DNA from 4 places in the Hahella sp. KA22 genome. Region 4 is predicted to be linked to each of the others. Evidence: predicted binding sites of a transcription regulator. Region 4 holds the regulator's gene; each other region holds the start of a gene.
What was found. Region 4 encodes sigma-54, which starts transcription at its own class of promoters, with help from an activator protein. Its sites were predicted from a motif close to TGGCACNNNNNTTGCTNT; they were not measured.
Positions count from the first base shown of each region.

Region 1: flgB (flagellar basal body rod protein FlgB) is a predicted target of sigma-54. The motif match lies at 3,091-3,108, and genes of this name have one in related genera.
Region 2: ytfE (iron-sulfur cluster repair protein YtfE) is a predicted target of sigma-54. The motif match lies at 1,852-1,869, and genes of this name have one in related genera.
Region 3: flhA (flagellar biosynthesis protein FlhA) is a predicted target of sigma-54. The motif match lies at 2,187-2,204, and genes of this name have one in related genera.

Region 1 covers NZ_CP035490.1:5,092,302-5,100,325, forward strand. The annotation lists gene EUZ85_RS22470 (flagellar hook protein FlgE) at 1-1,485, opposite strand, end outside; gene EUZ85_RS22475 (flagellar hook assembly protein FlgD) at 1,503-2,180, opposite strand; gene flgC (flagellar basal body rod protein FlgC) at 2,205-2,642, opposite strand; gene flgB (flagellar basal body rod protein FlgB) at 2,645-3,040, opposite strand; gene EUZ85_RS22490 (nitroreductase family protein) at 3,317-3,883, opposite strand; gene EUZ85_RS22495 (adenylate/guanylate cyclase domain-containing protein) at 4,454-5,857, shown strand; gene EUZ85_RS22500 (MDR family MFS transporter) at 6,097-7,431, shown strand; gene queF (NADPH-dependent 7-cyano-7-deazaguanine reductase QueF) at 7,536-8,024, opposite strand, start outside.
Region 2 covers NZ_CP035490.1:1,216,498-1,224,521, forward strand. The annotation lists gene EUZ85_RS05420 (nitric-oxide reductase large subunit) at 1-1,152, opposite strand, end outside; gene ytfE (iron-sulfur cluster repair protein YtfE) at 1,145-1,813, opposite strand; gene norR (nitric oxide reductase transcriptional regulator NorR) at 1,969-3,498, shown strand; gene EUZ85_RS05435 (GyrI-like domain-containing protein) at 3,619-4,506, shown strand; gene EUZ85_RS05440 (hypothetical protein) at 4,596-5,099, shown strand; gene EUZ85_RS05445 (hypothetical protein) at 5,117-5,521, shown strand; gene EUZ85_RS05450 (hypothetical protein) at 5,576-6,052, shown strand; gene EUZ85_RS05455 (ABC transporter substrate-binding protein) at 6,081-6,809, opposite strand; gene EUZ85_RS05460 (SDR family NAD(P)-dependent oxidoreductase) at 7,063-7,830, shown strand; gene EUZ85_RS05465 (D-2-hydroxyacid dehydrogenase family protein) at 7,929-8,024, shown strand, end outside.
Region 3 covers NZ_CP035490.1:2,157,194-2,165,217, forward strand. The annotation lists gene fliR (flagellar biosynthetic protein FliR) at 1-715, shown strand, start outside; gene flhB (flagellar biosynthesis protein FlhB) at 865-2,001, shown strand; gene flhA (flagellar biosynthesis protein FlhA) at 2,255-4,423, shown strand; gene flhF (flagellar biosynthesis protein FlhF) at 4,460-5,758, shown strand; gene EUZ85_RS09725 (MinD/ParA family protein) at 5,815-6,627, shown strand; gene EUZ85_RS09730 (RNA polymerase sigma factor FliA) at 6,782-7,519, shown strand; gene cheY (chemotaxis response regulator CheY) at 7,691-8,024, shown strand, end outside.
Region 4 covers NZ_CP035490.1:2,018,446-2,026,469, reverse strand. The annotation lists gene lptC (LPS export ABC transporter periplasmic protein LptC) at 1-95, shown strand, start outside; gene lptA (lipopolysaccharide transport periplasmic protein LptA) at 79-603, shown strand; gene lptB (LPS export ABC transporter ATP-binding protein) at 600-1,325, shown strand; gene EUZ85_RS09045 (RNA polymerase factor sigma-54) at 1,448-2,944, shown strand; gene hpf (ribosome hibernation-promoting factor, HPF/YfiA family) at 3,060-3,368, shown strand; gene ptsN (PTS IIA-like nitrogen regulatory protein PtsN) at 3,375-3,839, shown strand; gene rapZ (RNase adapter RapZ) at 3,866-4,726, shown strand; gene EUZ85_RS09025 (HPr family phosphocarrier protein) at 4,821-5,090, shown strand; gene mgtE (magnesium transporter) at 5,328-6,689, shown strand; gene yjgA (ribosome biogenesis factor YjgA) at 6,779-7,315, shown strand; gene EUZ85_RS09010 (carbon-nitrogen hydrolase family protein) at 7,326-8,024, opposite strand, start outside.

The DNA.
Region 1 (8,024 bases), 3.1 Mb from region 4:
TCCGCCATCCGCCACATTCAGCGGCCCTTCCGCGCCGTTTGGCGTACCATCCGGCGCCAGCGGCGTCCAGTTGGAAATCAGCACATCGTCAGACAGCACTTCATTGAGCGAACCATCCTGATCGAACACCAGACTGTAGGAAGCGCGAGTAGGCGTACCACCGGTCACCAGCGGGTCGCCTATGTCCTGCCCATCGATCAACGCATACATGGTCCACAGGTTATCTGGCGTGGTCGCCGTTTGCGGCTCTTTCACGAAAAACGTAGTCAGTACGTGGGAGTTGCCCAAGCTGTCGTAAATCGTTGTGGATGTCGCATGGTTGTAGGTGTTTTCATCCGCCGGGTCGAACACGTTATTGACGAAAGGCGTGCCGGTAAAGGTGGCGAACAGATCGGTTGCGCCACTGGCCACGGAAACGCCGTCCTGAATGGTCAGGTTGACGCTGCCGCCTACGACCACGTCCGTCAAAGCCGTGCTCAGGGTTTGTGATGTGGCCGCCGCATCGTTGCCCTGCACCTCAAACTGGTCGCCAGCGGCGCCATTAAAACTGAAGCTGAGGTCATTGCCGCGGTTATCGATAACCACCAGATCCGTACCGTCCAACACCGCGCGCACGCCAATCAAGGAGGAGGATGAATTGATGGCGTCGCCAAGGTCAGTCAAGTTGGTGTAGCCATCGAACAGCACACCGTTGATAAACACCTGCATAGTGCCTGAGGCGTTATTGAAACCCGCCGCCGTAATCGTAGCGCGAGTGCTGGCGGCGGCGTCTATGTTGTCCACATTATTGAACAAAGCCGCTATTTCATTTGCGGAACTATTCGCTGGAATAGTTACCGTTGACGTTGAACCGTCAGCCTGAGTCACAGTAATCGTTTGAGCAGCGTAGCCATTAGCGCCATTAGTGCCAGTGGCGGTAGCGTCCACCGCCCGCCCTATCAGCAGGCCGTCTGAAGACAGTGAGTCGCCGCGCTCAAGCAATATTGGCTGAGACGCGTCCAGGTTCAGATTAGCGTCCACTCGTGTAGTTCTGTCCGGCGCCAGACTGGTGTCGTCTATTATCAGATCTCCCAGCACCCCGCTGACGACGCCACTGTCATTGGCGACAAACCCCTGCAGGTGCATACCGGAGCTGTTCACCACATAGCCTTCTTTGTCGATACCGAAAGCGCCGGCGCGACTGTAGCGACGATCGCCGCTGGTAGTATCGAGAATAAAGAAACCTTCGCCGTTAATGGCGAGGTCCAGTCCATTCTCAGTAAAGGAGAGATTGCCCTGCGCAAATTCCTGCCGCACCTTTTGCACCCTCACGCCATCCCCCACCGGGTTGGAGCCCAGGCTCAAAAAGCTGTTGGCGTAAAGATCGCCAAATTCCGCACGGGACCGCTTAAAGCCGGTGGTGCTGGCGTTGGCGATATTGTTGCCGGTCACCTCCAGGTCGACCGACGCTGCTCTGATTCCTGTTAACGCGATATTAAACGGCATACCACACCTCGCACATGCTAACTGATCTGTTTGATATCGCTTAATCCGACCGAGCCCAGCCCGTTCAGATTTAATGTGACGCTGCCGTCACGCGCGATTGATACACTATCCACATTGGCCGCCAGATAAGAGCTGACTTGCATCTGCTCTCCACTGTAGCGGGCCCTTGCGACCACTTCATACCGCCCCGCCGGCAAAGTTTCGCCGTTGCTGTTTTTGCCGTCCCAGCTGAACTTGACGTCGCCGCCGGGCTGGTATCCTTTATCAATTGTCGTGATGAGCTCGCCGGCCTCGTTATAGACGCTAATGGCCAGTTGCGAGGTGCCCGCAGGCAGTTCCACCACCCCATTAATAGATCCATCCGCACTCTTGATGGCGCTTTCCATCGGCGCCAGCACATCACGACCCACCATCGCCGACGCCTGCAAGGCCTGCGCGCTGCGAAACTGTGAGGCCATGGTGTCCACGGTCGAATTCAATGATTGAATGCCTTCCACCGAGCTGAATTGCGCCAACTGTGCGACAAACGCCGTGTTGTCCTGGGGATCGAGCGGACTCTGGTTATTTAACTGGGCGATCATCAGATCCATGAATTCGTTTTTACCCAGTTCGTTTTTCCTGTTGGCGGAATTCTGCTGAAGCGCGTACTGACTCAGCGCATCGCTAGTCTTATTGGTCGTATTGATATCGCTCATCACGCTGTCCTCACGAAAAGTTCATCACTGACCAATAGTCAGCAGGCGCTGCATCATGGTTTTCGCTGAATTCAGCACTTCCACGTTGGTCTGGAAGCTGCGGGAAGCGGACATCATATCCGCCATTTCCTCCACCACATTCACGTTGGGATAAAACACATAACCGTCCGCATCCGCCATGGGGTGGTCCGGCTGGTAACGACGCTCCAGAGATGCATCGCTTTCCACAATGGCTCGCACTTCCACGCCTCGGGAGGCGTCATCGTGGACCGAAGGAGGAATCGCCGCGTTAAGCGCATCCTGATGCACCGCCGCAAAAATCGGCTTGCGCGCGCGATAAGTCTGATCGATGCTGGAGCTGGCGGTGTCCGCGTTGGCCAGGTTGCTGGCGGTGGTGTTCAGTCGCACTGATTGCGCGGTCATACCGGAGCCGGCAATGTCGAAAATGCTATTGATCCCCATGGTTATTCTCCTTTAATCGCGCTGACAATGCCTTTCAGGCGGCTATTAAGGAATTCAAAGCTGGCCTGAAAATCCAGCGCATTCTTAGAGTACTGCACGATTTCCGTCTGCGTATCCACCGTGTTGCCGTCAATCGAAGGCTGCAGCGGCTGGCGGTAAAGCAGAGCCCCTTCCGCCGGTGTTTCTATCGCCATGTGGGCATCGTGAGTAGTGACCACTTCCAGTGAGTCCTCCATACTTTTGGCTTGTTTGAGCACGGCTTTAAAATCGATATCCCGGGCGCGGAACCCAGGGGTGTCCGCATTGGCTATGTTGTTCGCCAGCACTTCCGCCCGTCTGGCGCGGACGTTCAGCGCTTGCTCATGGATACCCAGCGCTTTGTCGAATGATATGGCCATCTAACACCTCTGCAGTTGCCTGACTGCGACAATCATCATTTGCGTCAATGTCAGCAAGTCCCGCGCCAGTTATTTTTTTGTTTTATTTTTCAGTTAGATAGTATTTTCAGGCAGGCGGAAGGCGGCAAAGGGATACCGCCCAGAAGGAAAGCGCGTCCACACCAAGCGGCAAGAGGAAAACCATCGCCACCGGAAAGGTCGAACAGGACGATAGATATGCAGAAGAGATTTGGGGAAAAGCGACGTCGATAAAGACAGGCAACGTCGCAGGAAATATCAGCTCGCTTCGCCAGTGAAGAAACTAACGCGCTCTTCAAAAGCAGGCGGTTCGGGAACTTTCTTCTCTTTGCTGGCCGGCGTCCCTACATACAGATAACCCACCACATGTTCGTTGGAGGCCAAACCAAGACGCTGTTTGACGCGCTCATCGTAGGCCACCCATCCGGTGCGCCACATGGCGCCATAGCCCAGTTCCTCCAGCCCCAGCATTAACGCATAGGCGCTGCAGCCGGCGGAAATCAACTGTTCCGACTCCGGCGCCTTGGGATGCTCCTGGACAGTAGCGACCACGACAATCACCATCGGCGCGCGACTGGGCGCTTTGGCCAGCTTTTGCCTGGCCGCATCGTCCTGACCATCCTGCTCCGCAGTTTCGCAGTATATGCGTCCCAAAGCGTCGAGCCCTTCCCCTTCCACAATAATCAGACGGCATGGCCGTAAGCGGGCATGGTCCGGCGCGCGCATGATAACCGGATACAGTTGTCGCAATTGTGCATGGCTCGGCGCCGGCGCCTGCAACAAAGGGGTGGAGGTTCGATTTGCAAGAATGTCTAATACCGCCATGGCGTTATACGTGGCTCCTGTTGTTTATTCGCGTGACCGCCGGTCAGGCCAATAAGAGACCAGCGACTGATTCGGTTCAGATTATAAATAGGAATGATTCTTAAATATATGCAATTGGCCGTCGAAAAATACTTGTCCTATCGCGCCACATTGCCTGCCTTTTACGCCAACTCAAAAGGTTAAAGATTGTCTAACGACAGACAAAACCGTCCCACAGATTGTCCGACAACCCCATTACTGCTAACCTTAACGCGATCGTAGCGCTGGTGGACTATACTACCAGAAGAGGGCGGCAGTTATGGCGGATGGTTTACGCCGGTCCAACGGCTTTTTGCATGGCAATCCCGCATTCACCCAATGCGTCGCGCTACGCCTGTTGAACAGGCGCCTCCCGCTTTCCACCCGGAAAACCTTCTATTCCTGTCCTTTTTAGGGTATATCCGTGCGAGGACAGGACGTTTTTATTGATAACAGCAAACCGGCGAGCCGCATTGCCATTCCCATGAGCTCGCAGGGACTTTTGGTTAGGTTGAAAAATATGCTGACGGGACAATACCGGTATTCGCGGTTATGACACAAATGATGCCGATACCTCCACATCTCGCCAATACGCCGCACTCCCCGACTCAGGTGACCATCCCGCCCATGCCGGACTATAACGCCCGGGTGCTCGGCTATCTGGTATGCGCCGCCATCATCGTCGCCGGCATTCTGGAGGGGCATTTCGACGAATACCTTATCTGGATCATTCCCGGCGCCATGCTATGGCCGCATATTCTGTATTTCGCTCTGCGCTTCTTCGATAAACAGAAGAACACCAAGGTCCGCCAGGGCATGATGGTGGTGGATGGTTTTCTATGCGGCGTGATTCTGGTGCTCATCAAATTCAGCGTCACACCCACTCTGTTTTTCCTGCTGATGCTGAACTTCAGCTTTATTATCGTTGGCGGCATGAAAAGCTGGCTCTACGGCAACATCGCCTTTCTCGCCGGCTTTACCGTAGCGTCCATTTATTTTGGTTTAAGTTTTGCGCCAGCCACCCCTATGGTGGTCAGCATTATCGGCGGCGTCACCTGTTCGCTGTATGTCGGCGTTACCGCGTATTACACGCACCAACAGGCCCGCGCCCTGGTGCAGGCGAAGTCACAGATCCAGTTTCAGCGTGAGCAATCCATCGCCCTGTCTCATAAGCTGGCCAAATACCTGTCGCCGCAGGTATGGCAATCCATCTTCACCGGCGAGCGCGACGTTCGTCTGGAAACCCAGCGTAAGCGGCTGGCGGTGTTTTTCTCCGACATCAAAGGATTCACCGAACTGGCGGAGGAGATGGAGCCGGAAAGCCTGACTGAGCTGCTCAACACCTACTTTAACGAGATGTCTCAGATCGCCCTTAAATACGGTGGCACCATCGACAAATTCGTCGGCGACAGCATCATGATTTTCTTCGGCGATCCCAGTAGCCGCGGCGCCAAGGAAGACACCTGCGCCTGCGTCATGATGGCGATCGAAATGCGCAAACACATGAAAATTCTGCGGCAGAAATGGCGTAGTCAGGGCGTGCGCACACCACTGGAAATTCGCATGGGCATTAGCACCGGTTACTGCACCGTGGGCAACTTCGGCGCGGAAAACCGTATGGATTACACCATCATAGGCAAAGAAGTGAACCTCGCCAGCCGTCTCGAATCCATGGCGGCGCCCGGAGAAATTCTGGTATCCTACGAAACCTTCGCGCTGATCAAAGACACCATCATGTGCCGGGATAAGGGCGAAATTACGGTGAAGGGCTTCGCCAAGCCAGTGCCGATTTACTCCGTCGTGGATTTACGCCGCGACATCGGCGGCAATCAGAGTTTTATCGAACATGAAACCGAAGGATTCGCCATGTACCTGGACGCAGGCAAGGTCAGCGCCCAGGCCAAAGAGCGCATACTGAAATCCCTCGAAAGCGCTGCGGAAAAGTTGCGCAACTAACCACGCCCTTCAACCAAGTTACACAGTCGATTGCAGATAAGCATCGCGCATTTCATTGCGCCGGAAACGCTGGGATGTGCGACATGGGAACATTTCAGTACACGGAGGTTGGCTTCGCCATGATCTAACCAAGTCGCGTCATCCCTCGACGCGCACCCCGCCCCAATTGCATTCACGCAGGCTCAATATATGCCGACGCGATTGCGCGCAATTTTTCGCCTTTCAAAATCAGGTTCTATATGTCTCACAAGAAAACGCTACTCAGCGTCTCTCTGCTTATTTTTCTGGGCGCACTGGAGAAAACCATTGTCACCACGCCTCTTCCCGTTATCGGGACCGAACTCAACGCCATGAACGATATCGCCTGGGTCGTCACCGCCTACCTGCTGACAGCCACTAGCGTCATTCCAATCTGCGGCAAGTTGAGCGATCTGTTCGGTCGGCTCAAAGTGATCATCGTCAGTCTGGGGATCTTCTCCATTGGATCGCTGCTATGCGCTCTCGCCAACGATATGCAGTCGCTCATACTCGTCCGCGCCCTGCAGGGCGTCGGTGGCGGCGCCCTGATTTCACTGGCGTTCGTGGTGATTTCAGACGTCATTCCAGCGCGGGAGATCGGCCGCTATCAGGGCTATATCTCCGCCATCTATGTGGTTTCCAATATCGCCGGACCGGTATTCGGCAGCCTGTTGACGGAACACTTGAGCTGGCGCTGGATCTTCGCGATCAATATCCCCCTGGCCTTATTGGCGGCTTTTATCGCCATAAGAAGCATCAAAGATAAAGTCGTCAAACGTGAGGACAGGTTCAATTGGGGCGGCTCGCTGCTATTGGTGTCCTCCACCACCTTGCTTATCTTGTTGCTCAGCGAAGACCTCAGCTTACCGCACGCCTTTTCTCTCGTTGGGGCCTTATTTATCGCCGGAGCCTGGACGTATTTGCTCACGGACAAAAAGCGCTCTGTCGTCCCGCGCCATCTGTTCAAGCTTCCCAACTACGCCGCCTGCATCCTGACGATGGGCGTATGCCAGATCCTGATGACAGCGGCGTTAATTTACTTCCCGTTGCAAATGCAAGTACAGAATGGCGTCAGCCTGACCCTCAGCGGCTACAGCATGCTGCTGTTCACTCTCGGGGTATGCGTCAGCGCCTATTTCTCAGGTAAACACATCGCGGCGACAGGGGTTTACAAGACGCACATCCTAGTGGGCTTCATACTGATCGCCGTCGCTTTCTTCCTGATGTTAATGAAGATAGCGTTCGTGTCGCTGTTTCCAATAATTGGATTGGGAATCGGCTTCACCTTGCCAGGAGTGACCTGCGCAGTACAAAACGTGTTGCCCGCCGCGGACAGAGGCGTCGGCATTTCCTTCTTCGGATACGTGCGGGAGTTAAGCGGCGCCGCTGGCGTGGTGGTCTGCTCCAGCCTGTATCGCGACGGCGGCTCCTTACAAGCGGCCTACAGCGCTTTCGGCGTGATATATCTCGCCATGTGCTTATTCGCCAGTCTGGCGTTTATCATTGTGGCGGGGTTTATCACCGAGAAAGAGCTGATGACCCAAGTGGCGGAATAGCATCGCCGAAAAGCCAGTGACAATCAGTGGTAAATGGAATTGGCGGCCGCGCCAGACACACCTGAGCGCGGCTTTTCAATGGAAAGGACGAGGCGAAGCCTGAGCTACTGTCGCGGCAACTTGAAATTATCCGCCGCCAACGGATAGTTGGAGCGCAATGGGTTGATGTCCAGGCCGCCGCGTCGGGTGTAACGCGCGTACACCGCCAGTTTTTCCGGCTGATATCGTTGCATCAGCGTCAGATAGACCGACTCCACACAATGCTCATGGAAATCCTGATGCGAACGCATGGAGACGATGTACTTCAATAGCGCCGCCTTATCCAAGGGCTTACCGCGATAGTGAATATACAGTGTCGCCCAATCCGGTTGCCCGGTGACCGGACAATTGCTCTTCAGCAAATCCGAACTCAGCGTCTCCTCCACGATGTCGTCGCCCACAGGATCAGGCAGTAGCGAGGCGTCGGGGGTATACACCTCCACCTCTATGTCCAGACCGTCCAGGTTTTCCGCCGCCTGCCAGAATGAGAGCTCATCACGCCAGTCGCTCGCCGACAGCAACGTCACCGACACCTCGCCTTCCGCCGCCGCAGA
Region 2 (8,024 bases), 800 kb from region 4:
GCCGACAAAAGATCCGACCACGACCGCCACCAGCGCCCAAAACAGGATGTCGACGCCCAGCTTCTGATATTTGGGGTCTTTGCCGCCGTTAATAATGGGCGCGAGAAACAAGCCTGCGGCAAGAAAGCCAGTGGCGATCCAGAACAGCGCGCTCTGAATATGCCAGGTGCGCACCAGGGAGTAGGGGAACCATTGGGAGACATCAAGACCGTAAAAATGCTGGCCTTCGACGGTGTAGTGGGCGGTGAAGCCGCCAATCAGCACTTGGAAGGCGAACAGGGCGACAATCAGGAACAGGTATTTGCCCAGCGCCTGTTGAGAAGGCGTCAGCGCGAAACGGGTCAGTGGATCTGATTGCGGCGCCACAGGCTCCGCTACGTCATGTTTATGCAGGAACGCCCAGCCCCAAATTAGCAGGCCGACGCCGGCGATCAGTAGCGCGACGCTGACAATGGACCACATGATGTTTTCAGCGGTGGGGCGGTTGTCTATTAACGGCTCATGAGGCCAGTTGTTGGTGTAGGTGACGTCGCTGTCAGGTCTTTGCGTGGCCGCTGCCCAGGCGGTCCAGAAGAAAAAGGCGGCGAGCTTCTCTCTGCGCTGGGCGTCGGGCAGAGTATTTTCCTTCATGGCGTAACTTTCGCGAGTTCCCTGTAATTCCGCCGCGTCGCCGAACAGGCGGCTGTAGTAATCCGCGATATCCGCCATGGCTTGCGCGCGGCGGGGGCTCACTGTCGCCGCCCCACTGTCTGTGCTGTAAGTGTTGGTGCGGTATTCGCTTTTCAGACGATGGCGCAGGATGTTTTGCCGTTCGTCATCCAGGTCCGTATAAGCGGCGCCATAGACCTCCTGCGCCGCCAGCTCCAGCCAGCGCTCCAGTTCACGATGCAGCCAGTCTGCGGTCCAGTCCGGCGCCTGATAAGCGCCATGGCCCCAGATTGAACCCAATTGCATGCCGCCAACGGATTGCCAGGCGGTTTGTCCATCGAGAATATTTTCCTGGGTAAAAATGGTCTCTCCCGTCGTGGCGACATAGCGTTCTGGAATCGGCGGCGCCTGCCGGTAAACCTCGCGGCCAAAGAAACCGAGCAAGCAGAAAGTGACGCCCAATACGGCGATGAGCAGCCACCAGAGTTTGCGGTATTCAGACATGGGCGTCCTCCACAACATCGGTGAACAGAATGTTGTTCTCCAGATGGATGTGCTGCATTAGATCGTCTCGCAACTGGGCGAGGCCGGCGTACAGCGCGCGCCAGGTGTTGCAGGCGCCTTTGGGCGGCGTGATGTTGTTGGTCAGCGCCTCCAGATGCGCCAGTGCGTCGCCGTGCTGATCATGTTCCATACGCATGACGGAAATCGGGCCTTGCGCCTGCATGCCGCTCATTCCCGCCAGTAGTATGGGGAATAGAATGTTCTCCTCTTTCATCATGTGGCTTTCCAGCTCTTGGAGCATCTCCGTCAGATGCTGGGCCAGTCCATTGGGACATTCCTCTCGTTCCCCATGGACATGCTCCACGCGGCGAGCGAGGTGTATCAACTCCGGAAGCTGCTCGCGATGGCGGGCGTGGTAGCGGGTGAGAATATGGTCAATCAGCTCAGGGCGACCGGCGTTGCTCCAGTTATCATCCGGCTCCTCCTGCAGAGCGTTAAGCTGATCCAGAACAACCTCCGGCTCCAGCTCCTTCTCAGCCAGGGCGTCTCGTAGTTTCTTGGCCCCTCCGCAACAAAAATCCAGATGGTATTCACGAAAGAGGCGGGTGGAGCCGGGGAGGTTGCGAGCGATCCAGCCGACGGGGCGATCAAGTAAGGTCATGGCGGGTTTCCTTTGATAGTGATTAACTCGCCATAACAATGGCAACCTTTATGCCATAGGTTAAGTTATTGATATATATGATATAAAAATTATATATGGTGTTTTTTACCCAAATCGAATAGGGTGATAAAAACCCTTCTAAGGTGATTAATACCATGATTGAAGCCAGCCTATTGGCGGACCTGGTGACGGAACTGCCCCATGCCGTGCGTTATCAGCGCTTAATGAACGCCATGCGGGAGTATTTTCGCTGCGGCGCGGTGGCGTTATTACGGCTTGATGGCGACAGTCTGCGGCCGCTGGCGGCGGAGGGGCTGGTGCTGGAAACCCTGGGGCGCCGCTTTATCATCGCCCAGCATCCCCGGCTTGCGGCGATTCTGGCCAGTCGGCGGCCGGTGTGTTTCCCTAGTGATTCGAGCCTGCCCGATCCCTACGACGGACTGCTGGAAAGCTGCGTCGGCGAGCCTCTGCCCGTGCATGACTGTATGGGCGTGAGCCTCTATGTGGATGGCGCACTGTGGGGAGCGGTGACCCTGGATGCGTTGCAGGAAGGAACTTTTGATGCCCGGGCGCAACAGGATCTGGCGCGTTTCACGCTGATCATCGAAGCATCGGTAAGAGTGACCCGACTGGAGCAGGAGCGCAGGAATCTGGCGCTGATGCGCCAGGATGGAGATCGGCGTGGCGTAGCGCAGGAGGAAGGCGAGATTATTGGCTCCAGCGACAGCATCAGAAACCTGTTGCGGGAACTGGACGTGGTGGCGGACTCAGAACTGCCGGTGCTGCTGATGGGGGAAACCGGGGTGGGCAAGGAGCTGTTTGCGCGGCGGCTGCACAGTCGTTCGCCGCGTCGGGAGCGCCCATTGATCCATGTGAATTGCGCGGCGCTGCCGGAGTCTTTGGCGGAAAGTGAGTTGTTCGGTCATAGCAAAGGCGCTTTCTCCGGGGCTTCGGCGGATCGCGCAGGTCGGTTTGAGGCGGCGCAAGGCGGGGTGATCTTCCTGGATGAGGTGGGAGAGCTGCCCCTCGGCGTGCAGGCTAAGTTGTTGCGGACTTTGCAGAATGGTGAGATTCAACGCCTGGGCGAGGACCAGCCCAGACAAGTGGATGTACGGGTCATCGCCGCGACCAATCGACAGTTGAAGGACAGCGTTCGCGCCGGCGACTTTCGGGCGGATCTGTATCACCGTTTGTCCGTCTATCCTGTATGGATTCCACCGTTGCGCGAGCGGGGTTCGGATGTGCTGGTGCTGGCGGGACACTTTCTGGAATTAAACCGCTCCCGCCTGGGCGTGCGCAGTCTGCGGCTGTCGCGTGCGGCGGAGCAGGCGCTGTGCGCGTACTCCTGGCCGGGCAATGTGCGGGAGCTGGAACATGTCATCAGTCGCGCGGCCCTCAAAGCGATCAGCCGGGGCGCCAATAGAAATGACATTGTGACGCTGGATGCGGCGTTACTGGACCTGGACTACGGCGACGCCATGTCGGCGCCCAGAGAAAACCCGCTGTCTGAAAGCGTGAGTTATCCGCGTGTCCGTTCTCTGCGCGCAGTGGTGGAGGATTGCCAGCGCGAAGTTATCCGTGAGTCGGTGAATCGCCACGATGGCTCCTGGGCCGCCGCCGCTCGTGAGCTGGAGGTGGATTCGAGCAATCTGCACAAAATGGCCAAGAAACTGGGGCTGAAATGAGCCGGCCGCCGGTGGCGCTCATGCTGGTTAAGCCCTGGTTGCCGCCATCAGCGGTAGTCAGCAAGATCAATCAGGCGAATCTGCGCATGCGCTGCCACACTGCTCTCCGTTGAGGCGAATATGGCGAATGAGACGACGGTAACCACTTATCAAAATCGACTGCGGCGCGTGTTGGCGTACATTGACCAGCATTTGTTTGATGACTTGAGCGTCGAACAGCTGAGTCAGGTCGCTCACTTCTCCAAATTTCATTTCCACCGGCAGTTTTCTGCGAGCATGGGAATGGGCGTATACAAGTATGTGCAATGGCGACGGCTGAAAAAAGCCGCTCATGAGCTGGCCTATCGCAGTCGTTATAGCGTGACGGATATTGCGTTGAATACTGGGTTTGACAGCTTGGAAGCCTTTTCCCGCGCCTTCAAGAAAGCATGCGGACAAACGCCTTCCCAATTTCGGCGACAACCGCGTTGGGAGCCTTGGCGAGACCATGATGAATTTCTTTTCAAAGCGAGGGCGGACATTATGCAGACGGATATCTCGAACTATGCCATCAATATCGTGGAACAGGAGGCCATTCCTGTTGCGGCGCTGGAACATCGTGGCGCTCCAGAATATCTGGGCGAGTCCATCCGACGCTTTATCGAATGGCGTAAAGCCAACAAACGGCCTCCCTCAATCAGCGCCACGTATAACATTCTGTACAACGATCCAGAGACTACGCCAGCGGAGGCGTTCCGCATGGACTTGTGCGCAGGCGTCAACTCAGCGATTGAAGAAAATCCTTACGGCGTTATAGCTAAAACGCTTCCGGCGGGGCGCTATGCCGTGCTGCGCCATATCGGGCCCGACGCCGGCATGCGGGCGGCTTTCCACTTCTTGTATGGCGAGTGGTTGCCTGGGAGTGGGGAAACATTGCGTGACACCCCTTGCTTTCTCCAACGCGTGACAATGTACCCAGACGTTCCTGAACATGAAGCGGTCATCGATATCTATTTGCCATTGGTTTGATCAGCCCCGCGCTGCCAAAAAGGTTCTTCTTCGACCCAAATCCAGCAATAATGCGAGCCAACGTTGAGAATCAGGAATGAGAGATAGAGATGCTGCGTATTTTGGGGATTCTATTATTGCTGTCGCTGACCAGTTGCGGTTTTGTGGAAGGCGTTGATGACGCCAAGGCCGCCGCTGCAACCTTTTTTGACGACAGAATCAAGGAGGGCGGCCCCGGAGCGGACCGCTTTTACTCGTCGCACTTTATCGATTCCGTGGACCCTGAAGAGTGGGAGAGCATTCGTCGGTTGGTGCAAAAGGCCAATGGCGACTTGCGTAGCTACTCCCTTGATACATGGCGCGCGCAGGACAAAGTGCAGACAAATGGGTTGTCCGGTATGTATGTGACGCTCACTTACAAGACGACCTATACAAACGGGGAGGGCGAGGAGACGCTGATTTTGTTCAGGAATGACGACAGCCCGCAATATAAGGTGATGTACCATCATTTTAATAGTGAGTCGATCAACCGACTCGTCAAACAAGGGATTGATGAGGCTGCCAGTAAGCCGGAAGCGATCAAACCCATCGCCGTCAAAGGCGCTGACAAGTAGCTTGTTGCGGCGCTTAAATGAAAATGACTGCGAAACTGGCTGAGTGGCGTCTGGGGTGGAAACTTTATTTCTTTCTGTACGCGCTGATTGCCGTTGTGTTTGCGGTGATTATCACGCAGGCGCTATTTGCCTGGCATGACTATGTGGATTTAGCGTTTTTCTACATTAACCTGGCGGCGATTTATGGTTACGCCTTTAACAAAAGAGTAGGGAGGCCCGGGTTCTGGAAATGTCTGCTCTGGGTTTATCCTGTCTGGTCGCTGCTATATCAGTTTGTCTTGCCGTTTGGATATGACTTCCCCCAGTTGGGCATGCGGGCTCACGCTAACTGGACAATGATATTCCCGTTGGGCGTTACCGCCGTCAGCTCCCGCTGTATTTATAACTATGGATTTAAGTCGCAGGGCTTATGGCGGCGTTAATTCAATTCGTTAACCATATCGTGAAATGAGAATGGAATAATTGAGGATCAACGAATGAGCGACTTGTATGCGCCGCCCAAAAGCGAAGTGTCGGAAGGCGAAATGGCGATTAAAGAGCCAATCGTCATATGGAGAATATTCTTTGTGGTTTATGTGCTGTTGAATCTGTTCGCAGCGCCATTTTTGATTATGTCCTTCATTGGCGGAGACTATCTGGAGATAGAGCTTAACGCTGGCGCGCTGGACTATCTGGACTGGCTGATACAATGCGCCATGATGGTTGGGCTGTTTGGGTACGCATTTTCCAGGCGTATCGGCGGAAGGGCGCTATGGAGAGCGGCCTTGCCTGCATATGTCGTCTGGTATGTGTCATACGCTTTTATCCTGCCGTTTGGCTTCGGCGTGCTTCCATACAATGAGCCGCCTACTTTGGATTGGACGATGGCGATTGACCCGCTGTTTACCCTGGCGGTAGCGCAGGCGCTATATCTATACGGCTTTTCATCGGATCACCTTTGGCGAGAGCGCTGAACCGGTGGTTCCAGCCCGTTAATAGACGTTACTCAATGGGATACTCTCTGCCGTATTTCTCATAAAGCGGCAGGAGCTGATGGGTTTCAATGAGGTAAGCGACGCCTTCGTTATATTTCTCGCGCAGGTATTCGCCACGTTCGTTTTTGGCGAAGGTCATGTACAAGAAAACCCGGGTCACCGGCTCAGTGCGAAACTGGGTTTTATCCACCAGAATATTGCTGAATGTGATATTGGTCTGACGCAGGTTATCGAAGTAGTAGTCCGCCCGTTTTAAATAGACTTTGGAGAGCGCGCTTTCTCTGGAGTTCAGATCCTCTCCCTGCAGATACTGCTTCACCTTATCGTCGATATAATCCGTGTAACCGCGAATCCATACGCCGTTTTTCCCCTCCAGCGACGTCACTCCTTTCCATTCGCCAAAGTGCTCCGGCAGAAAGGTGACGGCTTCAGTGATAACGGAAATAGGGTAGAGCGCTTGCGGATACTCATCGGTAGGATCGAGGCCGCCGTACATATCGGCATGTCCGTCTTGCACCATCAGCTCGGCGCGTTTCCACGGCACGATAATCTGATTTACCTCGATATTCACATGCTTGAAGGCAGCGAAAATGACCTCGTTGTACAGCCCTGTTCCGTCTTTTTCCACGCTGCCTTCCCACTCTGGAGTGGCCCAGGTCACGCGCTGCGGCCCCTCTGCATAGGCGAGGTGGCTGAATAAGCTGGTGAGAATAAGTAATGCGAGTGGTTTGAGCATCTTGCGTCCAATCAGATAATGCCCGGGATATCCGGCGGAATAATAGTACAAGCCAGCTCTAATGCGAAGGAGGAGATGCGGCATTTGTATGTCCCTAACCGGCGTTGTCGCGCAATGATATTTTTTTCTTGTCTGAAATCAACAATCTATACCGATAAGTGCCTACCTGACCAATTTGTGCTTACTTTTTTGACGCTCTCTGGAAGCCTACTCTGAGCGCCTGTTTCGAGTGACTTTAGAGAGGTGAAACATCATGCAATTGGTACAAGGTTCCTGGGCGTTGATCGTGGGCGGCTCCAGTGGAATGGGATTGGAAATTGCGCGTAGGATGGCGGCTGCGGGCGTGAATATCATGTTGGTTGGCAAGCGTCCGGAAAAACTACGGCTGGCTGGCGACGCATTGCGGGGCGCTGCGGAAATCAGGACGTTTATCGTGGATCTTTATGACGACGAGCAAGTCACTGGTTTGATAGATCAACTTAATGATCTGGGGGAACCCATTCGCTACCTGGTGAACGCCGCCGGATATTTCAATCCCAAACCGTTCCTGCAGCATACGCCAGCGGATTACGACGCCTATCTGGGATTGAATAAAGCGTTGTTCTTTATCTCCCAGGCGGTCGCTGCGAACATGCGCAAGCATGGCGGCGGCGCCGTTCTGAATATTGGGTCCATGTGGGCGAAACAGGCGGTTAAAGCCACGCCGTCCTCCGCCTACTCCATGGCGAAGGCGGGTTTGCACGCGCTGACTCAGCATATGGCGATGGAGCTGGCGGACGATGGCGTTCGCGTCAACGCCATCGCGCCGGCAGTAGTGAAAACGCCTATCTATGAAGCCTTTATCGCTCCTGAAGAGGTCGACGAAACCTTGGCGACGCTAAACGCGTTCCATCCTATTGGTCGGATTGGCGACGTCGGGGATGTGGCGAATGCGGCGATATTTCTGCTGTCAGACCAGGCGGACTGGGTGACCGGCGCGATATGGGACGTGGACGGCGGCGTGATGGCGGGACGCAATTAGCTCGCCTCATGCAGGGCTCGCTCGCTGCGTGGTCGGCGAGGGCCCTGCTATACTGCCGCGCCATATCTCTTAATACGCTATACAGGAGTAGCAGTGTAATGGATGAGACAGTGAACAGGAGACTGCGCTGTGCGGTATTGGACGACTATCAGAATGTGGCTAAGACCTATGCGGATTGGAGTGCGCTGGAAACG
Region 3 (8,024 bases), 140 kb from region 4:
CAGCTTTATGATGACGACGCCGATTCTTGGAACTCAGATCGTACCTGCCCGCGTGCGGCTGACGCTGGCGCTGCTGATGACAATTCTGATCGTGCCTTCATTGCCGCCCGTCCCGGAAGTGGACCCACTGTCCGTCAGCTCGGTGGCGATTATTATTCAGCAAGTGCTGATCGGTCTGGCCATGGGCTTCGCCGTACTGTTGCTGTTCCAGTTGTTCGTGGTGACTGGGCAAATGGTGGCGATGAACATGGGGCTGGGCTTCGCCTCCATGGTGGACCCCACCAACGGCATTACTGTGACTGCGCTGAGCCAATTTTATCTGATGCTGGTGACTTTATTGTTTCTCGCTATGGGCGGCCATCTGGTGATGTTCGAGACAGTGGTGGAAAGCTTCCGTTTTCTGCCTATCTCGGCGCAGGAAGTGGATGCCTTGTCCTGGTGGTATCTGGCCTCGCGCATCAGCTGGATGTTCGCCAGCGCATTGATGATCGCCTTGCCGGCGGTGACGGCGCTGTTGATCGTGAATATTTCCTTTGGCGTCATGACCCGGGCGGCGCCGCAGATGAATATTTTCTCTATCGGTTTTCCGATGACCGTATTGTTCGGGCTGATCGTGTTCTGGATCAGTATCAGCGGCGTTTTGCCGCAGTTCACGGTGTTGAGCGAAAACACCTTTGATTTCATGCAGGTCATGCTGCAACCCGCTCCACCCTAAACCGGTGTGAAGAATAGGCGGTGTAGATAGTAAGCGGTGTAGATAGCAGGCGGTGTAGATAGCAGGTGGTGTAGATAGTAGACGCCATGGACGCGGCGACAGCTCTGTTCTGGATGCGTAAACCGAAGTTAAGACGAGTGTGACGGACGATGGCCGACAACGACACCAGTCAGGAAAAAACCGAAGAACCCACCCCCCGAAAGATCGAGAAGGCGCGGGAGGAGGGACAGATTCCCCGTTCCCGCGAACTCAACACGACGGCGGTGTTGCTGGCGGGAGCCGTGGGTCTTTTGGTGTTTGGAACGACCATCGCGAAGGCGCTGGAAGGCGTTTTTCGCGCCGGCTTTACCTTGACCCGGGAAGAGATCTTTGACGCCCACCAGCCGATGATTCATCTCGGCATGGCTGCGTTGGATATGGCTATCGCCCTGATCCCCTTTATGCTGGTGCTGCTGGTGGCGTCTCTGTTGGGGCCAATCGCCCTGGGCGGCTGGATGATGAGCGGCAAGGCGGCGGCGCCGAAATTCAGCCGCATCAATCCGCTGGAAGGCATAAAGCGGATGTTCTCGCTGAAGTCGCTGGTGGAATTGATCAAAGGCATCGCCAAGACGCTGGTGGTAGGCGGTGTGGCGCTCATTATTCTCAACCACTCCATTCCGGATCTGTTGGCGATGGGAGGGGAGGATACGATGGTGAGCATGGGTCATGCCTGCTCGCTGCTGGCGTGGAGCTTTCTGTTCCTGGCCAGCTCGATGATCCTGATCGCCTTGGTGGACGTGCCCTTTCAAATCTATGACCACCAAAAGAATCTGCGCATGACCATGCAGGAGATCAAGGACGAGTACAAGGATACGGAAGGCAAGCCGGAAGTGAAGCGCCGGGTGCGGGAAGTGCAATATGAAATGAGCCGTCGTCGCATGTTGCAGGATGTGCCCAAAGCGGATGTGGTCATCACCAACCCGACACACTACTCCGTGGCGCTGAAATACGACGCCAAGAAAATGGCGGCGCCCATTGTGCTGGCCAAAGGCGCAGACCACATGGCCATGAAAATCCGTGAAATCGCCAAGGCGCACAAGATTGAGCTGGTCTCGGCGCCGCCCTTGACCCGCTCCATCTACCACCACTCGGAAGTGGGGGACGAAATTCCTTCAGGTCTGTATCTCGCCGTGGCGCAGGTGCTGGCGTATGTCTTTCAGCTGCGTCGTTACCGCGGCGGCTACGGCAAGAAGCCCCAGGGCATGCCTGACTTCAAGATACCTTCCCATCTGCGCCGGGATCAGTGAGTTGAGTTATTAACGTGGCAATGATATTGGCATGTTAATCATCAGGCGCATGGACGCGCCTGCGCGGCGTTAAGCCGCGGGAGACAGGGCCTGACATGTGCAGGCCCTGTCGTTGCAGACAAATAGAAGGAAGCTATTTGTCTGCCTGATTAATAACCGCTGTCCGGCCTCGCTTTTCCATAGAGCGGCACAGTTCCTGCAGACACACTAGGGAAACGGTTTTTTCCGTCAACCTTTTGTCGTTTGGAGAGTTATGGAACGAGCTGCCGCGATCAACAACCTGAAGGCCCTGACCCACGGCAACCTGGGTATCCCGGTGCTTCTGATGGTGTTGTTGGGCATGATGACGTTGCCGGTGCCGCCGTTCCTGCTCGACGTCTTCTTTACCTTCAATATCGCCTTGTCCCTGGTCATTCTGCTGGTGTGCGTGTACGCCATGCGCCCCATGGAGTTCGCCATTTTCCCGACTGTATTGCTGGTGGCGACCTTACTGCGTCTGGCTTTGAACGTCGCATCCACCCGGGTGGTGCTACTGGAAGGTCATGAAGGGGGCGATGCGGCGGGTAAAGTTATCCAGTCTTTCGGCGAAGTGTTGATCGGCGGCAACTATGCAGTCGGTCTGGTGGTGTTCGCCATTCTGATGATTATCAACTTCGTGGTGGTCACCAAAGGCGCCGGGCGCGTCTCTGAAGTGAGCGCCCGCTTTACCTTGGACGCCATGCCGGGCAAGCAGATGGCGATTGACGCGGATCTGAACGCAGGCATTATCAACCAGGAAGAGGCCAAGTCGCGCAGGGCGGAAGTGGCTCAGGAAGCGGACTTCTACGGCTCTATGGACGGCGCGAGTAAGTTCGTTCGCGGCGACGCCGTCGCGGGTCTGCTGATTCTGGCCATCAACCTGATCGGCGGTCTCGCCATCGGCATCATGCAGCACGATCTGGAGTTCAACGACGCTGTCCAAAAATATGCGCTGCTGACGATCGGTGACGGTCTGGTGGCGCAGATTCCTTCACTGCTGCTCAGCACCGCAGCGGCCATCATGGTCACTCGCGTCAGCACTCAGCAGGATATGTCCAGTCAGGTCATCAACCAGTTGTTTGGCTCCCCTCGGGCGCTGGCCATTGTCGCCGTCGTTATGTTCATCATGGGCGTGATTCCAGGCATGCCGCACATGGCGTTTCTGGGGTTGGCGTCGGTGTTTGGCGCGGGAGCGTATTTCATGTGGAAACGCCAGCAACAGTCGGAAGTGGTGGACGAAGGCGTCACGCCTGGACCCAGGCGTCCAGGCGTGACGCAGCAACCCGGCGGCGGACCCGCACTGGCTCCCGGCGAGAGCGCGCCGGCGGTGCGTGGACCCGAGACCAAAGAGCTGGGCTGGGACGATGTGGCCAGCGTGGATATTGTCGGCCTGGAAGTAGGTTACCGGTTGATTCCGCTGGTGGACAAGTCACAAGGCGGACAGTTGCTGGCCCGCATCAAGGGCGTACGTAAGAAACTGTCCCAGGAACTGGGCTTTCTCATGCCTTCCGTGCATATCCGCGACAATCTGGATTTAATGCCGAACTTTTACCGCATCACCCTGATGGGGGTCACCATCGCGGAAGCGGAGATTCATCCGGACCGGGAAATGGCTATCAATCCCGGTCAGGTTTTCGGCAAGCTGGACGGCATTCAGACCAAAGACCCGGCCTTCGGTCTGGAGGCGGTGTGGATTGATCCTTCCCAGAAAGAACAGGCGCAGACGCTGGGATACACCGTGGTGGACTCCAGCACAGTGGTGGCGACGCATCTGAATCAGGTGCTCAGCCGTCACGCCTATGAGCTGATCGGCCATGAAGAAGTGCAACAGTGGCTGGAGCAACTGGGCAAGAAGGCGGCGAAGCTGGCGGAAGAGCTGGTTCCCAATACCGTCTCGCTCAGCACCCTGTTGAAGGTGCTGCAGAACCTGTTGCAGGAAGATGTGCCGGTGCGGGATATGCGCAGCATTGCGGAAGCCATCGTCAACTTTACGCCGAAGACTCAGGACGCCGGTATTTTGACGGCGGCGGTCAGGGCGTCGCTGCGTCGCCTGATCGTCCAGAACATAGTCGGGGCGGAGCCTGAGCTGCCTGTGATCACTCTGGACCCAGGGTTGGAACAATTACTGCTTAAATCTATGCAACAAGCGCAACAGGCCGGCGGCATGGACGACATCGGTCTGATTTTGGAACCGAGCATGATGGAAAAACTGCAACGCTCACTGGCGGAAGCCGCGCAGCGTCAGGAAATGCTCGGTAAAGCGGCGGTCTTGCTGGTGTCCAACAGCCTGCGCCCGGTTCTGGCGCGGTTCATCAGACTCAGTGTGGAGCGCATGCATGTCCTGGCTTATCAGGAAGTGCCGGACAACAAACAAATCACCATCGTGGCGACAATCAGTGGGTAATCCCGTGCGGGCTCGTGGAGCCGGGAGACTAACATTATGAAAGTGAAACGTTTTTTTGCAGCGTCAATGCAACAGGCTTTAAAGGATATCCGTGAAGATCTCGGCGCGGACGCCGTCATTCTGTCCACCAGTAAAACGGGGGATGGCGTGGAGGTGATCTGTGCGCTGGATTATAACGAGGACGATCAGCGCAGCAGCATGCCTGAGCAGGAAGGCCCACGCCCGACGCCCTCAGCAGTGGCCCGGGAGACGGCGGATCGCCATCGTCGCCTGGAAGATGAAATGTCGCGGGTGCGCGACCGGCTGGAAACGCTGAAAAGCAACGCCAGGCCCAAAGCGGAGCCGGCGCCGGCTTTTGCCGCTGCTGAACCGGCGGCGACGGCTTCCCGGCAAATCGGCGCCGGGGAACCGGAAACCTCACGTATGCTGGCGGAAATGCGCGAAGAGATCATGCAGCTTAAAAGCATCATGCGTCAGCCTGTGGTCGCCGCGCGTCCGGAAGAGAATCCCGGCCATCGCGAGCTGATCGAACGCATGCAGGAAATGGGCATCTTCCGTGAGCTGCAAAACGCGCTCACCGCGAAAGCGGACCCGCGCAAAGGCGCGCAGGAGCAATGGCGCAACCTGATGGCGCGGCTGGCGCATGGTTTAAAGGCGGAAAACGAAGAGCTGATTCATCAGCGTGGAGTCTGCGCGTTGCTGGGGCCGACCGGTTCCGGCAAAACTACCACTCTCGCCAAACTCGCGGCGCGTTTCGTGGTTCACTACGGCGCCGAAAAACTGGCGCTGATCACGACGGATCGTTTCCGGGTGGCCAGTCAGCAGCAATTGCAGTCCTTTGGGCGCTTGCTGAACGTGCCGGTGTACGTGGTGGATGAGGAGAACAGCCTGGACGATCTGCTTGACCGTCTCGCCAACAAACGTCTGGTGCTTGTGGACACCGCCGGATTGACGCCCCAGGACCCCAATTGGGAGCGTCAACAGAAAGACTTGAAAGTGACCCGTCACCGCATCAGAAATTATCTTGTGTTGTCGGCAGTTAACCAACCGCAGGTCATGAAATCCACCTATCATTACTATAAGATGTTGGGGCTTTCCGGCTGTATCATGACCAAACTGGATGAAGCGTTCAGTCTGGGTGAAGTGTTGAGCATGGCCATCCTGAACCGGCTTCCGGTCGCCTATGTCACCGACGGACAGAAAATACCCGATGACATTCATCCGGCGAAAGCGCATGTCCTGGTGGCGCGCGCGGACGCAATGTGGCGGCGGACCCGGCGGGAGACCGAACAAACTAATAACACCAGTCGCTTCGCTGCGGAACTGGTGGTCTAAACTATTGAGTGCGGGGTCAACGCCGCGCCGTCTAATAACAGGAGATATCTACCGGTATGAGTAAAGTACATCCGGTTCAAGTTATTGCAGTCACCGGAGGAAAGGGGGGTGTCGGCAAGAGCAATGTTTCCATAAATCTGTCCCTCGCGTTAGCGGACTTGGGACGTCGCGTCGTGCTGCTGGATGCGGACCTCGGACTGGCGAATATTGATGTGTTGCTCGGCGTCACCGCCTCGCGCAATATCGGGGATGTGCTGGCGGGGGATTGCACCCTGCGGGAAGTCATGATTGAAGGTCCGGGGGGAATAAAGATCGTCCCGGCGTCATCCGGCACCCAGCATCTTACTCATCTGTCTCCTCTTGAACATGCGGGCCTGATCAACGCTTTCAGCGATATCAGCGACGACCTGGACGTGCTGGTGATCGACACCGCGGCGGGCATCTCCGAACAAGTGCTTTCCTTCGTGCGCGCGGCGCAGGAAGCACTGGTGGTGGTGTGCGACGAGCCCACCTCCATTACTGACGCCTATGCCGTCATCAAACTGCTTAACAAGAACCACGACATGTACCGTTTTCGGGTGCTCGCCAACATGGTTCGCTCCGAGCAGGAAGGGCGGCATTTGTTCGGTAAATTATCCAAGGTAACCGAACGCTTTTTGGAAGTTGCGCTACAATATGTAGGAAGCATTCCATTCGACGAAGCCGTACGCAAATCGGTGCAACGGCAACGTCCTGTGTACGAAGCCTATCCGCGCGCCAAAGCGTCGTTGGCGTACCGCCAGCTGGCGCAAAAAGTGGACAACTGGCCGTTGCCGACGGCGCCGAGAGGCAATTTGGAATTCTTTGTGGAGCGTCTGGTGCACAGTTAGACACGCGCCGGACGGAATGCGAGGGCTCGCCCGGCGGCTATATCCCGGGCGCTTGCGATAAGGCGTGACGGTTGCGCCGGACATATCCTCAAACACCCATGAGAACGTTTTTGTTGAAATCATCCGGTTTATTGCAGGCCTTGCGCGCAAATTCATGTCACTGGCGAATACTTATATGATGTATAGCGAGACGCGGGCGGAGCGCGCCGACACTCTGGTCAGGCAATACGCGCCTCTGGTCAAGCGCATCGCGCATCACCTGATCGCCCGTCTGCCCGCCAGCGTGCAGGTGGAGGATCTGATTCAGGCGGGCATGATCGGATTGCTGGAAGCCGCGCAGAAATACGACGCCGGCAAAGGCGCCAAATTCGAAACCTACGCCGGCATCCGCATTCGCGGCGCCATGGTGGACGAAATTCGTAAAGGCGATTGGGTGCCGCGCTCCGTGCACCGCAACGCCCGCAATATCGCGGAAGCGATACACACTATTGAAGCACGCACCGGTCGAGACGCGTCGGATGCGGAAGTGGCGGCCGAGCTGGGCGTACCCCTGGAGCAATACCACGCCAGCCTGCGCGACGCCAGTTCGGGGAAGCTGTTCAGCCTGGATGAGCTGGGCATTCACGGGGAGGGCGGCTCTGACGATGAAACGTTAACCACCGATAATCCCCTCAGCGACATCGAACAAAACGCCTTTCTGGAAAAATTGAGCGCCGCGATAGACGGTTTGCCGGAACGGGAGAAGCTGGTGCTGTCTCTCTACTATGACGAAGAACTCAACCTCAAGGAAATCGGCCAGGTGCTCTCAGTCAGCGAGTCCCGGGTCAGTCAGATTCATTCCCAGGCGACCTTGCGACTGCGATCCCGTCTCTCAGACTGGAAAAACAGCTAAATCAAGCCATTGCCTGCGCAGGTTAATGTTTTTTCGAAATCAGCATCCTGCGGTCATGTTTTCTAAAACAACTTGTATCAAAAAACTGGATAGTACGGCGCGACCAGCTAGACTTACTCAGTAGAGTAATGAAATCAAAGGGTTTCCAGCGTCGCCATTGTGGAGGTTACATTGGACAAGAACATGAAAATCCTCGTTGTAGATGACTTTTCAACAATGAGGCGGATTATTAAAAACCTGCTCCGGGATTTGGGCTTCACCAATACCGATGAAGCGGATGACGGGTCCACCGCGCTGCCGATGTTAAAAACCGGGAAGTTTGATTTTCTGGTCACTGACTGGAATATGCCCGGAATGACGGGAATCGAATTACTCCAGGCAGTTCGCGCCGATGATAGTTTGAAAAACCTGCCGGTGCTCATGGTGACGGCGGAAGCCAAGCGGGATCAGATTGTCGCAGCGGCGCAGGCGGGTGTTAACGGGTATGTGGTGAAGCCGTTTACTG
Region 4 (8,024 bases):
ATCAGTTAACCGCTGTCGGAATGGAGGCGGACATTGATAAAAAGCTTATTGTATTACTTTCTCAGGTAACCGGCGTTTATGCACAACCCAAGTAAACTATTCACCGCGGCGCTGTTATTGAGCCTTATGTTCGCCCCGCTTAGCCATGCTTTGGATCTTCTTAACGGCAGTGACGAACCAGTGCGCATCAAAGCGGGACGTTGGGAGAGAGATGGCCAAAAAGGCATCGACACCTATATCGGCAATGTCGTCATTACCCAAGGCAAATCCAGCATTGAGGCGGACAAAGTCATTTTATACACCGACGACAATGGCATCAGCCGCTTCCAGGCGACCGGCAAACCCGCTCATTTAGTGCAGTTTGACCAAGAAAAACAAACTGAAACCCACGCTTACGCAGAAAGCATGGATTATGACCGCAGCCAGAGTAAAGTCGTTATGCGTAACCATGCGCGCATTCTTCAGGACAATAGCTCAGTGGAAGGCGAAGAAATTATTTATTTCACAGACAAGCGTTTAGTCACGGCAAAGGGAGCCTCATCGGGCAATCAAACCGAGCAGGTTGAAATTATCTATCATCCGCCCAAATCTAATAAACAATGAGCACTCTCACCGCCAGAAACCTGGCCAAGGCCTACAAGAAACGGCCCGTAGTAAAAGATGTGTCCGTTGAAATCCGCAGCGGCGAAATCGTGGGCCTCCTCGGCCCTAACGGCGCAGGAAAGACCACCTGTTTCTATATGGTGGTAGGACTGATCCCCAGCGACAAAGGCAGCGTATTTATTGACGAAACGGAAATCACCGGCCTGCCAATGCATGGGAGAGCGCGCAAGGGCATTGGCTATCTGCCGCAGGAAGCATCGGTCTTCAGAAAGCTGTCAGTAGAGGACAATATCTACGCCATTCTTGAGACCAGAGCAGATCTCAGCCGCAAGGAGCGTAAGCTTAAGATGGAGGAGCTGCTGCAGGAATTTCACATCACCCATATTCGTAAAAGCCTGGGCATGAGCCTCTCAGGCGGCGAGCGTCGACGCGTGGAAATTGCTCGCGCGCTGGCTACGGAGCCCAAGTTTGTTTTACTGGACGAACCTTTCGCCGGGGTGGACCCTATTTCCGTCAATGATATCAAGCAGATTATCGAGCATCTCAAAAAGCGCGGCATCGGCGTTTTAATTACAGACCATAATGTGCGCGAGACCTTGGATATTTGTGAACGCGCCTATATTGTCAGTGAAGGATTTATTATCGCAAGCGGCGCCCCAAGTGATATCCTTGCCAACCCAAAGGTTCGAGAGGTCTATCTGGGTGACCAGTTCAAACTTTAGTTTAACCGGCGGCCTCCATCCAAGATGGACCCCAAGGCTCAAGAGCTTAGGATTAAAGCACCTAATAACTATGAAAAACTCACAAGATCTGTGCCTGAATCGGTGGTAAGCATCAGATGGTTATGAAAACTTCATTGCAGTTAAAGCTGGGTCAACAGCTGACCATGACCCCGCAACTGCAACAAGCAATAAAACTTTTGCAGCTTTCAACACTGGATTTACAGCAGGAGATTCAACAAGCGCTTGAGTCCAACCCCATGCTGGAAGTGTCTGAAGAAGACGAATCTCCCAACCACGTTCAGAACGATACGATCAGCGACATGCTCGCTAATAACTCCAGCAAGGAGCGAACGCAAGAGTCGGGCATGGATGAAGGAGGATTCGCTGAAGAGGACAACTGGTCCGATTCTATTCCGAACGACCTCCCCGTCGATACCGCCTGGGATGATGTCTTCCAGAGCGGATCAAGCAGCTACAGCGGCGGCGAAGATGACGAGTACGACTTCGAATCCCGCAATAGCAAAGGCGAAACCCTGCAAGACCACCTTCTCTGGCAACTGAACCTTACCCCCATGTCCGACATTGACCGCATGATCGCTGTTGCGATAATCGATGCAGTCAATACCGACGGCTATCTCTCACTCACTCCTGACGAAATTCATGGCGGACTGCAAACTGAGGGGGAAGAGGAAATTGAGCTGGACGAAGTACGCGCCGTCTTAAAACGCGTGCAGCAGTTCGATCCTCCAGGAGTCGCCACCTGCAACTTACAGGACTGCCTGCTGAGCCAGTTGAACCAACTGCCTAAAGACACCCCCTGGCTTGGACAGGCCAAGCTGGTGGTCAGCCACTATATCAATCTGCTTGGCAACCGTGACTACGCCCAGTTGATGCGCCGCAGCCGTCTAAAAGAAGACGATCTGCGGGAAGTGCTCAAACTGATTCAAAGCTTGAACCCAAGGCCAGGCGAAGGCATTCAGGAAAGCAATACCGAATACGTGGTTCCTGACGTTATCGTCAAAAAAGCCAACGGCCGCTGGCTGGTGGAACTGAACCCTGAAATCGCCCCGAAGATCCGCATCAACCCTGGCTATGCAGGCCTGGTGAGACGGGCGGACAACAGCTCAGATAACACTTATTTGCGCGACCAGTTACAGGAAGCCCGCTGGTTTATCAAAAGCTTGCAAAGCCGTAATGAAACTCTGTTGAAAGTCGCCTCACAAATCGTCGAACATCAGCAAGGATTCCTTGAGTACGGCGAAGAGGCGATGAAGCCACTGGTGCTGCACGATATTGCGGAGGCGGTGGAGATGCATGAGTCAACGATTTCCCGGGTGACCACCCAGAAATACATGCACACTCCTCGCGGCGTATTTGAGCTGAAGTACTTTTTCTCCAGCCATGTCAGCACAGATACGGGTGGCGAGTGTTCTTCGACCGCTATTAGAGCTATTATCAAGAAGTTAGTCGCGGCGGAATCACCAAAGAAACCATTGAGCGACAGCAAAATTGCTGCGCTGCTTGGCGAACAGGGCATCAACGTCGCCCGTCGCACGATCGCAAAGTACCGGGAGGCGCTTTCCATTCCGCCTTCCAATGAACGTAAGCGGTTAATTTAAAAGGAGGAATGCAGGCATAAGACTTAAATCAAATAGTCACAAATTGGATGTGCTAGTATTTTTCATGGAAGTGCAAAATTCATAATGCACCGTATATTGGCATTAGGAGCAAAGTATGCAAATGAACATCACCGGACATCAAGTCGAGTTAACTGAAGCACTGAAAGACTACGTTAACAACAAGTTCGACAAGCTCGAACGACACTTCGACAGTATCAGTAATGTCCAAGTTACGCTCTCCATTCAAAAACAGCGTCAGATTGCGGAAGCAACCATGCACATAAGCGGCGCTGACCTGCATGCCAATGCTGAACACGAAGATATGTACGCGTCAATTGACGCACTGGTGGACAAATTAGACCGCCAGATCCTCAAACACAAAGAGAAGCACGTTGATCGGATGCACGGCGCATCCGCCAGATAACAGAACATGGCCCAAACCACACTAACTATTGAGTCAATTATCTCGCCCGCCCTCACACGCTGTGGGGTGTCGGGCTCGAGTAAGAAGCGCGTTCTCGAATATATCGCCAATCTGATTGCGCAACATTTTCCGTTTTTGGACGAGAACGCCATTTTTACCAACCTGATATGCCGTGAAAGACTCGGCAGCACTGGTATCGGCCAGGGTATCGCGATACCCCATTGCCGCTTGGAGAACTGCGACCGCATCATAGGGGCCTTGCTTACGCTCAAGGACAAAATCCCTTTTGACGCCATAGACAACGAACCCGTGGACCTGCTGTTCGTTCTGATCGTGCCTCAAGAGGCCACCAGCGAACACTTGGACCTACTGAGCCAGCTGGCCCAGAAATTCAATGACCGTCGCTTCTGCGAACACCTGCGCGACTGTGACAACGACGAAACCCTGTTCAGGAGGGTGCTGGAGAAATAATCCAGCTTCGATGGAAAGAGGAAGACATGAAGCTGATTATCGTAAGCGGTCGTTCAGGCTCCGGAAAAAGTACGGCGCTCCATGTTCTGGAGGATATGGGCTATTACTGCATCGATAACCTGCCTATCGGTCTCCTCTCGCCTCTCACCCAAGAGGTGCTGGACCAGGGAAAGACCCAGAATCAGCAACTCGCCGTCAGCATAGACGCCCGAAATCTTTATAGGGATTTATCGGATTTCCCGTCGATTTACGCCACTCTGCAAGCGCACAATATTGATGTGGAAATCATCTATCTTGACGCTAATGACGCCACCTTGATCAAACGTTTTCATGCAACGCGTCGCAAGCACCCGCTCAGCAGCAAAAGCACATCGCTGAAAGAAGCCATCGCCAAAGAGAAACAGCTGCTGGAGCCGATCGCCACTCTGGCGAACCTATATATAGACACCAGTGATCTCTCCATTTACCAGCTAAGGGATCAGGTGAAGATCAGGGTTATCGGGCACAAAACCCAGGAACTGGCCCTGCTCTTCCAGTCGTTCGGCTTCAAGCATGGCGTGCCGTCGGATTCCGACATGGTGTTTGACGTGCGCTGCCTTCCTAACCCTTACTGGGACACCGCACTGCGCGGCTACAAAGGCACAGATCAGGAAATCATCGAATTCCTGAAGCAGCATCCGGAACCGGAACAGATGCTGCAGCACATTATCAGCTTTCTTGAGACCTGGATTCCGCACTTCCAGAACAGTAATCGCACCTATATGACAATCAGCATCGGCTGTACTGGCGGGCAACACCGCTCGGTCTATATCTGCGAGTGCCTGGGAGAGCATTTCAAGAAAAAATATGATAATGTCCAAGTGCGCCACAAAGAGCTGGCGCAATAAGGTTTTAACAATAAGAAGCCACTGTCGCTTAACAATTAAACCGGCCTGAATCCAACATTCGGGAAACTTCAAACTTTTATACTCATCGCGCCCCATGATCCAGGAACAAGTCACTATTATTAATAAGCTTGGCCTGCACGCCCGAGCGGCGGCCAAATTCGTGTCCACCAGCGGCCGATTCGCCAGTAAGATCAGAGTAGCCAAAGAAGGCCAGGAAGTTGACGGAAAAAGTATAATGGCGGTCATGATGCTCGCCGCCAGCAAGGGAACGCTTCTTACGCTGAAAATAGAAGGTCCGGATGAAGAGGAAGCTTTTCACGCCATCAAGGCTCTGATCGAGGACTATTTCGGAGAGGGTGAGTAACCCTACCGCTTTAGGGGCGCTTCGCCCCATCCCTTCCAAGCATGCCAAACAATACAAACCGCTTGAATAAAGTAAGACAATTCCCTGATTTTCCTTAGACTATTTTTCGTCTTAACTTACACTTTATAGTGGGCTCGCTTATACTGGCGCCACAACGGCGCAGAGCCCGTCTCTGTATTTTATCCGGCAAATTCCTCGCTGCCCGTTGCGGGCCGCCCTAAACGCGGATGTAAGTCTATGTCTCAAGCGACCGAAAAAAGCACTGCCAAGGTCCGTATGCGCTCCATTGCGGAAGCGCTGGAAAGCGGTTCTTTGCAGCAGGTCGCGCGCATCCTGAATGGCGGCCTCTCCCCCAGCGACATCGCCCACTTGCTGGAATCATCTCCGCCCAATGAGCGGAAGTTACTCTGGCAGTTAGTCGATGACGAACTGGATGGCGAAGTTCTTCAGTATCTGAGCGATGAAATCCGTTCCGACTTCCTGAGCGAGATGAATGCCCAGGACGTTATCGAGATCGCCGAAGACTTCGAAGTCGACGACCTCGCCGACTTGTTACAGCAATTACCGGAAGCCGTCATCCAGGAAGTCCTGGAGACCATGGACGCCCAGGACCGCCAACGTCTGGAAGAAGTCCTGGCCTATCCCGAGGACTCCGCCGGCGGTCTGATGAACACGGACATGATCACCGTGCGCCCGGACATAACCGTCGATGTTGTGCTTCGCTATTTGCGCAGCCACAAAAGTCTGCCCAACATGACCGACAGCTTGCTGGTGGTGAACCGAAAAGATGATTTTATCGGCGTACTCCCTGTCACTACGCTATTGGTGTCCAGCCTTAGCTCAACCGTGCGTGAGATCATGCGCACGGATGTGGAGCCGATTCCTGCGACTGTTGCCGATAAAGAAGTCGCCACCCTGTTCGAACGCCACGATTTGGTTTCAGCGCCGGTCGTCAACGATAAGGGCAAGCTTGTAGGCCGTATCACCATCGATGACGTGGTTGACGTTATCCGTGAAAACGCCGATCACGAAATCTTGAGTATGGCGGGTCTGGACGAAGAGGAAGATATGTTCGCCCCCATCATGAAGACGGCTAAAAGTCGCGCCGTCTGGCTGGGGATAAATCTGATCACCGCGTTTCTCGCTTCTGCGGTCATTGGCATTTTTGAAGCGACCATTGCAAAAGTAGTCGCTCTGGCCGTATTGATGCCCATTGTCGCAAGCATGGGCGGCATCGCAGGCAGCCAGGCGCTCACACTGGTAATCAGAGGGATGGCCACGGGCAAGGTCAGCTCAAGTAACATTCGCTGGCTGATGAACCGTGAGTTTCTGGTGGGAGCCTTCAACGGCTTACTCTGGGCTTTCGTGGTGGCGACCGCCGCTATGGTCTGGTTCAACGACGTCACTATTGGCGTCCTGATCGCCTCAGCGATGCTAATCAATCTGACCGTCGCAGCTATCGCCGGCACCGCTTTACCTCTGATACTAAAAACCCTGAAAATAGACCCCGCTCTGGCCGGAGGCGTCATCCTGACAACAGTTACGGACGTGGTTGGGTTTATGTCATTTCTGGGACTCGCCACAATCGCCTACGCCTGACTAGGCGCAAGGCGAATGCCTGTCTATTCTTATCTTACTTGAGCGCTGTGTTACCATTTTAGTTTCCGAGAGTTGATTCGAGCATTTCAATGAGCCATTCACATCACGACGACGATTTAGAAGACGATTATTACGACGAAGAGGATCTGCCCCCCAGTAAATCCAGCCGCAAACGGGCGATGGAGGCGCTGCAACAGCTAGGGAAGAGATTGACGGAACTTAAAGCAGACCAACTCAGCCAGCTTTCACTGACTGACCGACTGCTGGATGCGATCCACACCTATAACAAAATCGGCAGCCACGAAGCCAAACGCCGTCAGCTGCAATTTATCGGCAAGTTGATGCGGGATGTGGACGAGGAGGAGCTTCGCTCATTTCTCGACAAGTTCGACCAAGGCTCCGTACAACAGGCTGCGGAGCATCATCGCCTGGAGCGCTGGCGGGAGTCCCTGATTTCAGAAGGGGATCAAGCGGTGACTGAATTTATGAATCAGTATCCGAACACCGAGGCGCAACACCTGCGACAGCTAATCCGCGCAGCGCAAAAAGACATTACGGAAAACAAGAATCGCGGCGCCGCCAAAAAGCTGTATCGCTACTTAAAAGAGGTTGTCGACGACGCCTGATTGCAGAGCGCTACTTGAGTCTGCGATGAGCGAGTACGGGCATTCTGGCCCGTACTTCCTGCAGCTCAGCCTTATCCAGAGTGGAGAGAAAAACGCCTTCTCCTTCTTCCAGCCCTCCCATAACCTTCCCCCAGGGATCGATAATCATCGAGCGCCCATAGGTGCGTCGAGATTCTGAATGGCGCCCTCCCTGATTGGCGGCGGCGATAAACACCTGATTTTCTATCGCCCGCGCCCTCAATAGGGTTTCCCAATGCGCCTCGCCCGTCACATAGGTGAATGCGGAAGGAACCGTCACCAATTCCGCCCCCTGCTCAGTCATCGCCCGATAAAGTTCGGGAAAGCGTAAATCATAGCAAATCGACAGGCCGACCCTGATCCAGGGCGTATCAATCACCACCACCTTTTCGCCTGGCTCGAATATGGCGGACTCACGATATGCGCCATAAGCGTCTTTTACATCCACATCAAATAGATGGATCTTATCGTAACGGGCAACCGTAGCCCCGCTATCATCGAACACCCAGCAGGCGGAGCGCACGCGCCCATCAATGAGAGCGCCGTCAGGACGTTGCGCACAAGGCAAGGAGCCAGCAATAATCCAAACCCCAAAACGTTTCGCCAGCCCAGCAATAAATCCTCGTATTGGGCCCTCTGCATCCGCCTCCGCAGCCCCGATATCCAACGAACGCTTGCTTTCGAACAATGC